One region of the Novosphingobium sp. UBA1939 genome, then DNA from elsewhere that is predicted to be linked to it. Evidence: riboswitches for the same ligand, from Rfam matches in the RefSeq annotation. Region 1 holds a riboswitch; the other holds the start of a gene.

Region 1 (3,662 bases):
CGCCGCCTCTGCCACGCGCCGCGCGCGGATCCATGCGGTGAGCGACGGCGTCCGTGCCATCGCGCCGTCGCAGGCGAAGCTGAACTGGCAGCCGGGCCGCTCCGATCCCTGATAGACCACGCCGCACACGGTATTGGGGAAGGCGGGATGCGCCACGCGGTTCAGCACCACTTGCGCCACCGCGCGCTGGCCGCTGTCTGGTTCCGAAGCGGCCTCGTAATAGATCGCCGCGGTCAGGCACTGCAGCGCGCGCCACTGGTCCTCGCCGCTGCCGCGCGCGAAGATTGGCCGCGCGGCGGGGCCGGCGGGTTCGATGGCGGACGCGACCTCCTCGTCATCGCGGTGCGCGGCCCAGGCCTGTTCGGCGGCGTTGGGCGCGATCAGCCCGGTATCGTCGGGCGAGACATAGTAGAAGGCTGATCCGGGAAAGCTTTCGCCCGCCTGCTCGAACGGTTGCAGCGCACCCGCTTCGGCCTGCGCAGAGGCGCGGTCGATCCCGCCGGGGCTGCCCCATCCCACCGGGCCGAGCACCATCGCGAACAGGCCTATCGTGGCCACGCCGGCCAGTCGCTGGCGCAGCATCGACGGGGTCCGCAGCCGGCGCCGCACCGAAACCATGTCGCGCCGGCGGATGCGCGCGGCAAAATCGCGCGGGCGGGGCACAAGGGGGGCGGGATCGGCCATGTCCGCAAGGCCATCGGCAGGGTTATCGTCGCGTTGGCGGCTGACATCGCCCGCGCGCACGTTCTCCTCCGCAGCCGGGGGCAAGGCCCCGGTCGGAAGGGTGAACGGACGGTAGGCGATCTCCAGCGGCATCGGGTCTTGGACGCGTTCCTTTGCTCTCCTGCGCTAGCGCGCGCGGACAGGTCCCGCACGCACGGCGTTCGCGCCGTCCCAAGGCGGCACAGACCCGCGTCATAGGGTGAATCGGTTAAGACTCTTGCCCGTGCCCCCGTTCGGGGCTACGCGCCGCAGCGACGCCACCGGTGCCCGCAACGGGCCCAGAGGGAATCCGCGAAGGACCAGCACGGTCCCCAACCGGAGCTGCCCCCGCAACTGTATCCGGCGAGCGCTCTGTCCACGATGCCACTGGCCGCACGGCCGGGAAGGCGGGCAGGGGGCGATGACCCGGAGAGCCAGGAGACCTGCCGGTGTGTGGTCGTTCCGCGGCCGGGCGGGGTGTACCGGGCGCACGCGTCGCGAGTTCCGCCCGTTGGCCCGGCGGTCCTCCCGCCATGAACGGCAGTTCGTTCATGGGCTGGGAGTCTGAAGAATGCCGGGCAAGTATCTGTTTTTCCTTACCGCATCCCTGTTGACCGCTGCGCCGGCGCTGGCGCAGGACGATATGGCGCAACCCGCCGCGCCGGCCGTCTCCGCCGATGCGCAGATCACCGTGCTCGCCACGGGCAGCAAGCTCCGGCTCGACCAGACCGGGCAGGCCGTCACCGTCATCACCGCCGAGCAGATCGCGCAAGTGCAAGGCGCGGACCTGACGCGCGTGCTGGAGCGCGTGCCCGGCCTCACCTTTTCGCGCAACGGCGGTCTTGGCACCTTTACCGGCGTGCGCCTGCGCGGCTCCGAAGCCGAACAGGTGCTGGTGCTGATCGATGGCGTGCGCGTGGAGGATGTGTCCTCGCCCTCGGGCGGCTATGATTTCGGCAACCTGCTGACCGGTGGGATTGGCCGCATCGACGTGCTGCGCGGCTCGAACTCCGTGGTCTGGGGCAGCGCCGCGATCGGCGGCGTCATCGCGGTGACGACGAAGGAAGTGAACGGCGCGGAAGCCAGCGTCGAATATGGCGCGAAGGAAACCGTCTCCGCCGATGCCGTGGCTGGCGTGGCCAATGATCGCTATGCCTTCTCGCTCAACGGCGGCTATGCCCGCACCGATGGCGTTTCCGCCGCCGCGGTCGGCACCGAGCCGGACGGCTATCGCCAGTGGCGCATCGGCGGGCGCGGGCGCGTGAACCTCACCCCCGATCTCTCGCTCAACGCTGTCGCGCGCTATGCCGACAGCAAGCTCGATATCGACGGTTATCCGCCGCCGACTTACACCGTGTTCGGCGACACGCCAGAATACCAGAAGACCCGCCAGTTCTCCGGCCGCGCCGGGTTCCACTATGCCGGCAGCGCGCTTACGCTCGACGGCGGCTACGCGCTCGCCGATACGCGCCGGAACTATTACGACCCCACCTACGGCGCCGATCCGCAGTACGGCTACAAGGGCCGCAGTCAGCGCGTCGACCTGACCGGCCGCATCGCGCTGCCCGCGCATTTCGCGCTCGATTTCGGCGGGGACAGCGAATGGACGCGCTTCTCTTCCACGTTCGATGCCCAGCGCAGCGCGCGCCTGTCCAGCGGCCACGCGCTGTTCGGCTGGTACACCGACCGGGCCAGCCTTGCCGCCGGCGTGCGCGTGGACGATCACAGCCGCTTCGGCACGCAGGCGACGTTCGGCGCCAACGGCAGCGTCCGCGTGGCGCAGGGGCTGCGCCTGCGCGCCAGCTATGGCGAAGGGTTCAAGGCGCCCACGCTCTACCAGCTCTATTCGGATTACGGGAACCAGGGGCTCAGCCCCGAACGCAGCCGCAGCTACGACGCCGGGGGCGAATACACCACGACCGATGGCGTGTTCCACGCCTCGGCCACCTGGTTCCGGCGCGATACGCGCAACCTTATCGCCTATGTATCGTGCTTCTCGGCCACCAGCCCGTTGTGCGCGGACGGGCGCTACGGCTTCTACGACAACGTCGGCAAGACCCGCGCCGAAGGCGTGGAACTGGAACTGCGCGCCGATGTCAGCCCCACGTTCCGGGCTCAGGCGGTCTATACCTATGACCGCGCCCGCAACCTGACCGTGGCGGACGCGAACTACGGCAAGGCGCTCGCCCGCCGCCCGCGCAACGCGCTGACGCTTTCGGCCGACTGGACCTCGCCGCTCGCTGGCCTGACCCTGGGCGCGGACATCCGCCTCGTCAGCGACAGCTTCGATGATGCGGCCAACCGCACCCGGCTGGATGGCTACGAACTGACCACGCTGCGCGCCAGCTTGCCGTTCGGGGATTTCTTCGAACTGTTCGGTCGGGTCGAAAACCTGTTCGATGAAAAGTACCAGACCTCGGCCGGATACGGCACCTGGGGCCGCTCCGCGTTCATCGGCGCGCGGGTGCGCTATTAAGGCGGGCGGTTCCTTGCCTTCTTCCACCCCGCCGGCCTTGCGGCGGCGGGGCTGGGGGCTGGCGTTGCTGGCGGCTCTTTCCGCCTGCGCGCCGGCCACGCCTCCGCCTTCGGCCACGCGCGCGCACCCCGCGATCGTTTCGCTGAACCCGTGCAGCGATGCGATCCTGGCCGAAGTGGCCGATCCGGGGCAGGTGCTGGCGCTGTCACACTACAGCCGCGACCCCCGATCGAGTTCGATGGACGTGGCGCTGGCCCGGCGCTTTCCCGCCACGCGCGGCACGGTGGAGGAAGTGCTGGCGCTCCATCCCGATCTCGTGCTGGGCGATACGTTCCTCGGCCCGGCTGCGCGCGAGGCCTACGGTCGCCTCGGCATTCCCGTCGCGCAGCTTCCCATCGCCATGAACGTGGCCGACAGTCGTGCGCAGGTCCGCCGCATTGCCGCGCTGGCGGGGCATCCGGAGCGCGGCGAGCGGCTCGTCGCG
Region 2 (5,998 bases), on a different contig from region 1:
CCGGCGAACGGCGCCATGTGCGCGTCATGCGCGTCATGCAGCAGATTGATGCAGAAACGCCCCGCGCGGATCATCGCGTCGTGGCTCGATCCCGACCGGTTGACGCAGATGGCCATGGCGCAGGGATCGAGGCACACCGGCATGAACGCGGACATGGCGAGGCCGACGGGTGCGTTCGTTGCGGGATCGAAGCTAGTGACGATGCCCACCGGCGCGGGCATGTGCCGCAGCACGCGCTTGAGCCGGCTGTCTATGGTCGTGGTCACGTTGGTTGCCATCGATTGCCTGCCTGCTCCCGGGATGCGAAACTGCGCCGGATTTATCGCACCGTGCTACGCGGGTTATATGCGATCTGCGCAGGAATCGTCCGTCTTCATGCGCAGGACCCGGCCGGGTCATGCCCCGAACAGGCTGGCGACAGCGGCGGGCGAGGAGGGGAAATAGAAATGCATGTAGGTGGCGTGCAGCGATCCCTGCCGGAACAGGGCTTCGCCGGTCCGGCCGCCGGGGTTTTTGGCCCGGGTAACGGGGGATAACGGGGTATCCATCCTGGAATAGTGGAACGTGTGGCCGCGCAGGCTGCCCGCGGGCAGCGCCATGTCCTGCAATCCCAGCGCGGCAAGGCTCGCCTGCATTGTCGCCCGGCCCGGCATCAGGCCCAGCATCGGGGCGTGCGCGCCTTTGCCGTCGTCCAGTGCCTCCAGGCAATAGAGCATGCCCCCGCATTCGGCGAGCACCGCCTTTCCCGCTGCGTGGTGCGCGCGGATGGCATCGCGCATGGCGTGGTTGCCGGCCAGCCGGTCGAGGTGAAGTTCCGGGTATCCGCCGGGCAGCCACAGCGCGTCGCATGGGGGCAGCGTGGTATCGGCGAGGGGCGAGAAGAACGCCAGCGTGGCGCCCATCGCGCGCAGGCAATCGAGGTTGGCGGGATAGAGGAAACCGAACGCCGCATCCCGCGCGACGGCGATCCGCAGCCCGGCGAGATCGCGTCCCGCGCGGGTGGAGGCTTCGTGTCCGGCGAAATCCACCGGCGCCGGCAGCCAGCAGGCCTCGCCCGGCAGCGCGGCGGCCGCCCGGTCGATGCGCCCGTCGAGATCGGTGATCTCGTCCGCCTGCACCAGGCCGAGATGGCGCTCGGGAAAGGCGATCCCGGCATCGCGGGGCAGGGCGCCCAGCCACTGCACGCCGCCGCGCAGGCTTTGGCCGAGCATGGCCGCGTGACGCTCTCCCGCAACGCGGTTGGCCAGCGCCGCGATCACCCGCACGTCATCGCGGTAGGTGGCCAGCCCATGGACCAGCGCGCCGTAGCTCTGCGCCATGGCGCTGCCGTCCACCACCGCCAGCACGGGCAGGCCGAAGCGGGCGGCCAGATCGGCGGCGGACGGATCGCCGTCGAACAGGCCCATCACCCCTTCGACGAGGATGAGATCGGCCTCGCGCGCGGCATCGGCCAGCAGGCGGCGGCATCCGGCCTCGCCCACCATGAACAGGTCGAGCTGATAGACCGGCGCGCCGCTCGCCCGTTCGAGGATCATCGGATCGAGGAAGTCCGGGCCGCACTTGAACACGCGAACCTTGCGCCCGGCCTGGCGGTGCCGACGCGCCAGCGCCGCCGTCACCAGCGTCTTGCCCTGTCCGGATGCCGGCGCGCTGACCAGCAGGGCCGGGCACCGCGCCGCCTTCACCGGTCGATCCCTTCCTGCGCGCGCACGCCGTCGCGGAAGGCGTGTTTCACGTCGCGGATCGCGCTGACGGTGTCAGCCGCGGCGATCAGCGCCTCGTCGGCGGCGCGGCCGGTGATGACGACGTGCTGCATCGCCGGTCGCGCTTCCAGCGCGGGCATGATCTCGTCGAGCGCGAGATAGCGATAGGTGACGAGGTAGGTCAGCTCGTCCAGCACGACCAGGCTGATCGCCGGATCGGCCAGTGCGGCCCTGGCCTTTTCCCAGCCGGCGCGCGCGGCCGCGATATCGCGCTGGCGGTCCTGCGTTTCCCAGGTGAAGCCTTCGCCGCACTTTTCCCAGATCACGTCGGGATGGCGCGAGAAGAAGGCGCGCTCGCCCACGTTCTCGGCCCCCTTGATGAACTGGAACACGGCCGCCTTGCGACCGTATCCCAGCGTGCGCGCGACCATGCCGAAGGCGCTGGAGGACTTGCCCTTGCCGTTGCCCGTCAGCACCAGCAGCAGGCCCTTGTCGCGCGTGGCGGCGGCGATTTTGGCGTCGACCACCGCCTTGTGCCGGCGGGTGCGCTCGCGGTGCGCGTTGTCTTCGGACCCGCTCACCGGCGCTCGCTTTCGCGCAGCTCGGGCCGGATCAGGAACAGCAGCGAGAACGCGGCGGCGGCCAGGCCGCTCCAGCCCAGCGTCGCCCACAGCGTCGACGGGAAATAGCGCCCGATGCGCGGCAGGAAACCTGCGAGCGTCGGATCGGCGAAGCGGCCGCCGAGGAAGTAGAAACCGCCGCTCGAAAGCAGTTCGGACGCGAACGTGGCGCAGATCAGCAGCACGGCCATGATCGGCAGGGCGGCCAGGCTTTCGCCCAGCCGGGTCTGCGCGTACCGTCCGGCCAGCCACATCACGCCATAGGCGGGCACCAGCATCCCGTAGGCGGGCGTAAAGCAGAAGGCCGACTGGCCGAACCAGCCGATCACCACCACGTCGATGGCATAGCCCAGCAGGAACAGCGCGCCGAACGCGGCCGCGCGGCGGACGAAGAAGCCCAGCACGAAGAAGCTGGCCAGGCTGGTATCGGGCAGGTGGATGACCTGGCTCAGCGAATGGCTGCGCGTGATGAGCATGACAAGGGCGAGAAGCCCGAAGACGGACAGTTCGAACCGGGTATTGCGGACCATGAGGGGTCTCCTGAACGGGTTGGATTTCGCGTTGTGGCCGCGCACGCGACCATCGGCTGCGGCGCGGGGGCCTTTGCGATGCGCGGGCGGGCGCGGGCCCGAAAGCGCGGGGCCGGGGCGCACGCCTGCTGCGGTTGTCGTGGATGTCAGACGCAGTTCATCACAGGCCCCCTTCGGCAACAAACGCACTTATGTCGTCCGCCAAGGGAGAAGCCCTCGTCCGCCCGGTGCATCCCGCCCGCGCGAAGGAACGACGATAGCGGGCCGGTTTCCTGACTTCCCGGATCATCGCGCCTGTCGCCGCCTTCTCAGGGCCGGAACCCCAATGGCATGATGGCGATGCGCTCACCGGTCACAGTTGCGGGAGCAGTGCCGGATTCGGCGGATTTCCGCCGGCCGGACTTCCCGATTAAGCCCTTTCGGGCACCCGTTACGCCGCCGGTGATAAGCGAAGCGGCGCGATGCCGCAAGCATTCGCGCTTGCGGCATCGCCGGCGCGAAGCTATCCGCCGCTCTGCGACAGGTTCCCCGAAAGGGGATCAAAAGGGAACGGGGTGCGAAACCCCGGCTGCCCCTGCAACTGTAAGCGGCGAGCCGACCGGCCATCACGCCATTGGGACTTCACCGTCCTGAGAAGGCGGCCGTACCGGCATTGACCCGTGAGCCAGGAGACCTGCCTGACGCGGTCGTTCTTCGTTCGGGCAGGGTGCACCGGACGTTCGAGGTTCCCGCGCCAAAGGCGGGACGATCCCTCGCGCAACGACAGCCACTGCCTGCCGGGAAGACCGTGCGGGAAGCGTCGTCTCGTGCCCTCCGGCCACCTCGCCGGGGCGTCGCGCGGCGGGCGTTTTCCTTGCGGTCCGAGCGGCAGGTCATCGCCGTTCGTATCCAGGGAACCGCACCATGCGCCTGACCCGTTGTTCTGTTGTTTCCATCCTTTCCCTTTCGCTGGGCCTGCCCGTGGCCGCCCATGCTGCCCCTTACCCCGAAGATCCGGCCGCTGACGCCGCTCCCGACACCTCCATCGTCGTCACCGCGCTGCGCACGCCGGTCGCGCAGGATCGCGTCTCCTCCACCGTCACCGTGCTGGACGAGGCTGCCATCCGGCAGGCGCAGCCGCTGGCCGTGACCGATCTTCTGGTCCGCACGCCGGGCATCAGCCTTTCGCGCAACGGCGGTTACGGCGCCGCCACGTCGCTGCGCATCCGTGGGGCGGACGCTGGCCAGTCGGTGATGGTGATCGACGGGATGCGCCTGTCCGATCCTTCCGCCACGTCCGGCGGCTATGCCTTCGCCAACCTGCTGGTCGATGACATCGAACGCATCGAGATCCTGCGCGGCCCGCAATCGATCCTGTGGGGCAGCGACGCGATCGGCGGCGTCATCAACGTGACCACGCGGCGCGCGGAACAGCCGCTGGAAGGCGGCCTGGCGGTCGAGGCCGGCACGCACGATACGGTGAACGCGCAAGCCGGCGTGGGCGGCACGGGCAAGCTGGTTGATTGGCGGCTGTCCGCTTCGACCTTCTCCACCGACGGCATTTCGGCGCGCAGCAACGGCACCGAGCCCGACGGGTACCGCCGCACCTCGGCCAGCGGCACGGCCACGGTCAAGCTGACGCCGAACCTGTCGCTGGACCTGCGCGGGTACTGGGCCGACGCGCGCAACGATTTCGACAGCACGGCGGGCGATTCGCTCAACTATGGCCGGACGAAGGAATGGTCGGGCTATGCGGGGCTCAATCTGGCGCTGCTCGATGGCCGCTTCACCAACCGGCTGGCGGCGATGCAGACCGAGACGGACCGCGAGAACTACGACCCCGCCCGCGCGATCCGTCCGCTCAATTTCGATGCCCACGGCCGCGTCCGCCGGTTCGAGTATCAGGGATCGCTGCGCCTTTCCGACGCGGTGCAGGCCGTGTTCGGCGCCGAGCGCGAGGAACAGCGGATGACCACGGCCTCGCCGGGCAACAACACCGCGCCCTATGCCCTTGTGCCCCAGGCGGCATCGACCGACAGCCTCTATGGCGAGCTGCGCGCGACGCCGCTTGCCGGGCTGACGCTCAATGGCGGCGTGCGCTACGATCACCAGTCGCGCTTCGGTGGCAACACGGTGTTCAGCGCCGGCGGGGTCTATACACCCAACGCGGGCAGGACGGTGCTGCGCGCCAGCTATGACGAAGGGTTCAAGGCTCCGTCGCTCTACCAGCTGTTCAGCCTCTACGGCAACGCGGACCTCCGGCCCGAAAGGGCGAGGGGCTGGTCGGCCGGCTTCGAGCAGACGCTGGGCAGCGTGCTGCACGGTTCCGCGACATGGTTCGAGCGCGACACCGACAACCTGATCGACTTCGCCTATTGCCCAACAAGCGGCACGCTGCCCGCGTCCTGCTATGTGCCCGGCACCACCACGACGCGCTTCGGCTATTACGCCAATGTCCGCAAGGCGCACGCGCGGGGCATCGAACTGAGCGGCGATGCGCGGATCGGCGTGCTGTTCGCGCAAGCCAACTACAGCTGGATCTCCGCGCAGGACCGGTCGCCCGGCGGCGCCGACTTCGGCCGCCAGCTTGCCCGCGTGCCGCGCCATCTCGCCAATATCGAAGGCGGAATCGATCTGCCGCAAGGGGTGAAGGCCAGCGTGGCCGCGCGCTACGCCGGCGCAACGTTCGACCGCGCGGGCAGCCGCGCGACCCTGCCCGACTACTGGCTGGTCGACCTGCGCGTGCAGTGGCGCGTGGCTGGCGGGCTGACGGTCCATGGCCGCATCGAAAACCTGGCCGACCGGCACTACGAGACCGCCAGCGGTTACGGCAGCCTGGGCCGGACGGTCTATATCGGCCTGCGGAGCCGGTTCTGATGCTGCGCGCGGTTGCAGCGGGGCCGGCGGTGGTGGTCTGCTCCACCTGCCGCCTGTCCGCCGACCGGCGCGAGGACGAAGGCGGGCGGCGCGGCGGCGCGCTGCTCGCCGAGGCCTTGCGGCAGGTTCAGGCACGGGAACCGGACCTTGCCGGCGTGGCGGTGCAGGAAATGGCCTGCCTGTTCGCCTGCCAGCGCCATTGCACGGTCCATATCCGCGCGCCCGGCCGGATTGGCTACGTGCTGGGCGGCTTCATGCCCGACGAGGCTTCGGCCCGCGCGATCCTCGG

The links. Region 1 has a riboswitch for cobalamin ahead of B3547_RS05050 (TonB-dependent receptor plug domain-containing protein). Riboswitches for the same ligand answer to the same signal wherever they lie in the genome.
Region 2: another riboswitch for cobalamin. It lies ahead of B3547_RS09840 (hypothetical protein); the one in region 1 lies ahead of B3547_RS05050 (TonB-dependent receptor plug domain-containing protein).

What each region holds. Positions count from the first base shown of each region.
Region 1 is NZ_DDFB01000029.1:116-3,777, forward strand. Features, by position in the region: partial or broken gene B3547_RS05045 (cell wall hydrolase) at 1-816, opposite strand, end outside; cobalamin riboswitch at 968-1,166, shown strand; gene B3547_RS05050 (TonB-dependent receptor plug domain-containing protein) at 1,274-3,178, shown strand; partial or broken gene B3547_RS05055 (ABC transporter substrate-binding protein) at 3,192-3,662, shown strand, end outside.
Region 2 is NZ_DDFB01000067.1:9,270-15,267, forward strand. Features, by position in the region: gene B3547_RS09825 (flavin reductase family protein) at 1-278, opposite strand, end outside; gene B3547_RS09830 (cobyrinate a,c-diamide synthase) at 396-1,685, opposite strand; gene cobO (cob(I)yrinic acid a,c-diamide adenosyltransferase) at 1,682-2,284, opposite strand; gene B3547_RS09840 (hypothetical protein) at 2,281-2,853, opposite strand; cobalamin riboswitch at 3,099-3,299, opposite strand; cobalamin riboswitch at 3,358-3,548, shown strand; gene B3547_RS09845 (TonB-dependent receptor plug domain-containing protein) at 3,757-5,709, shown strand; gene B3547_RS09850 (DUF1636 domain-containing protein) at 5,709-5,998, shown strand, end outside.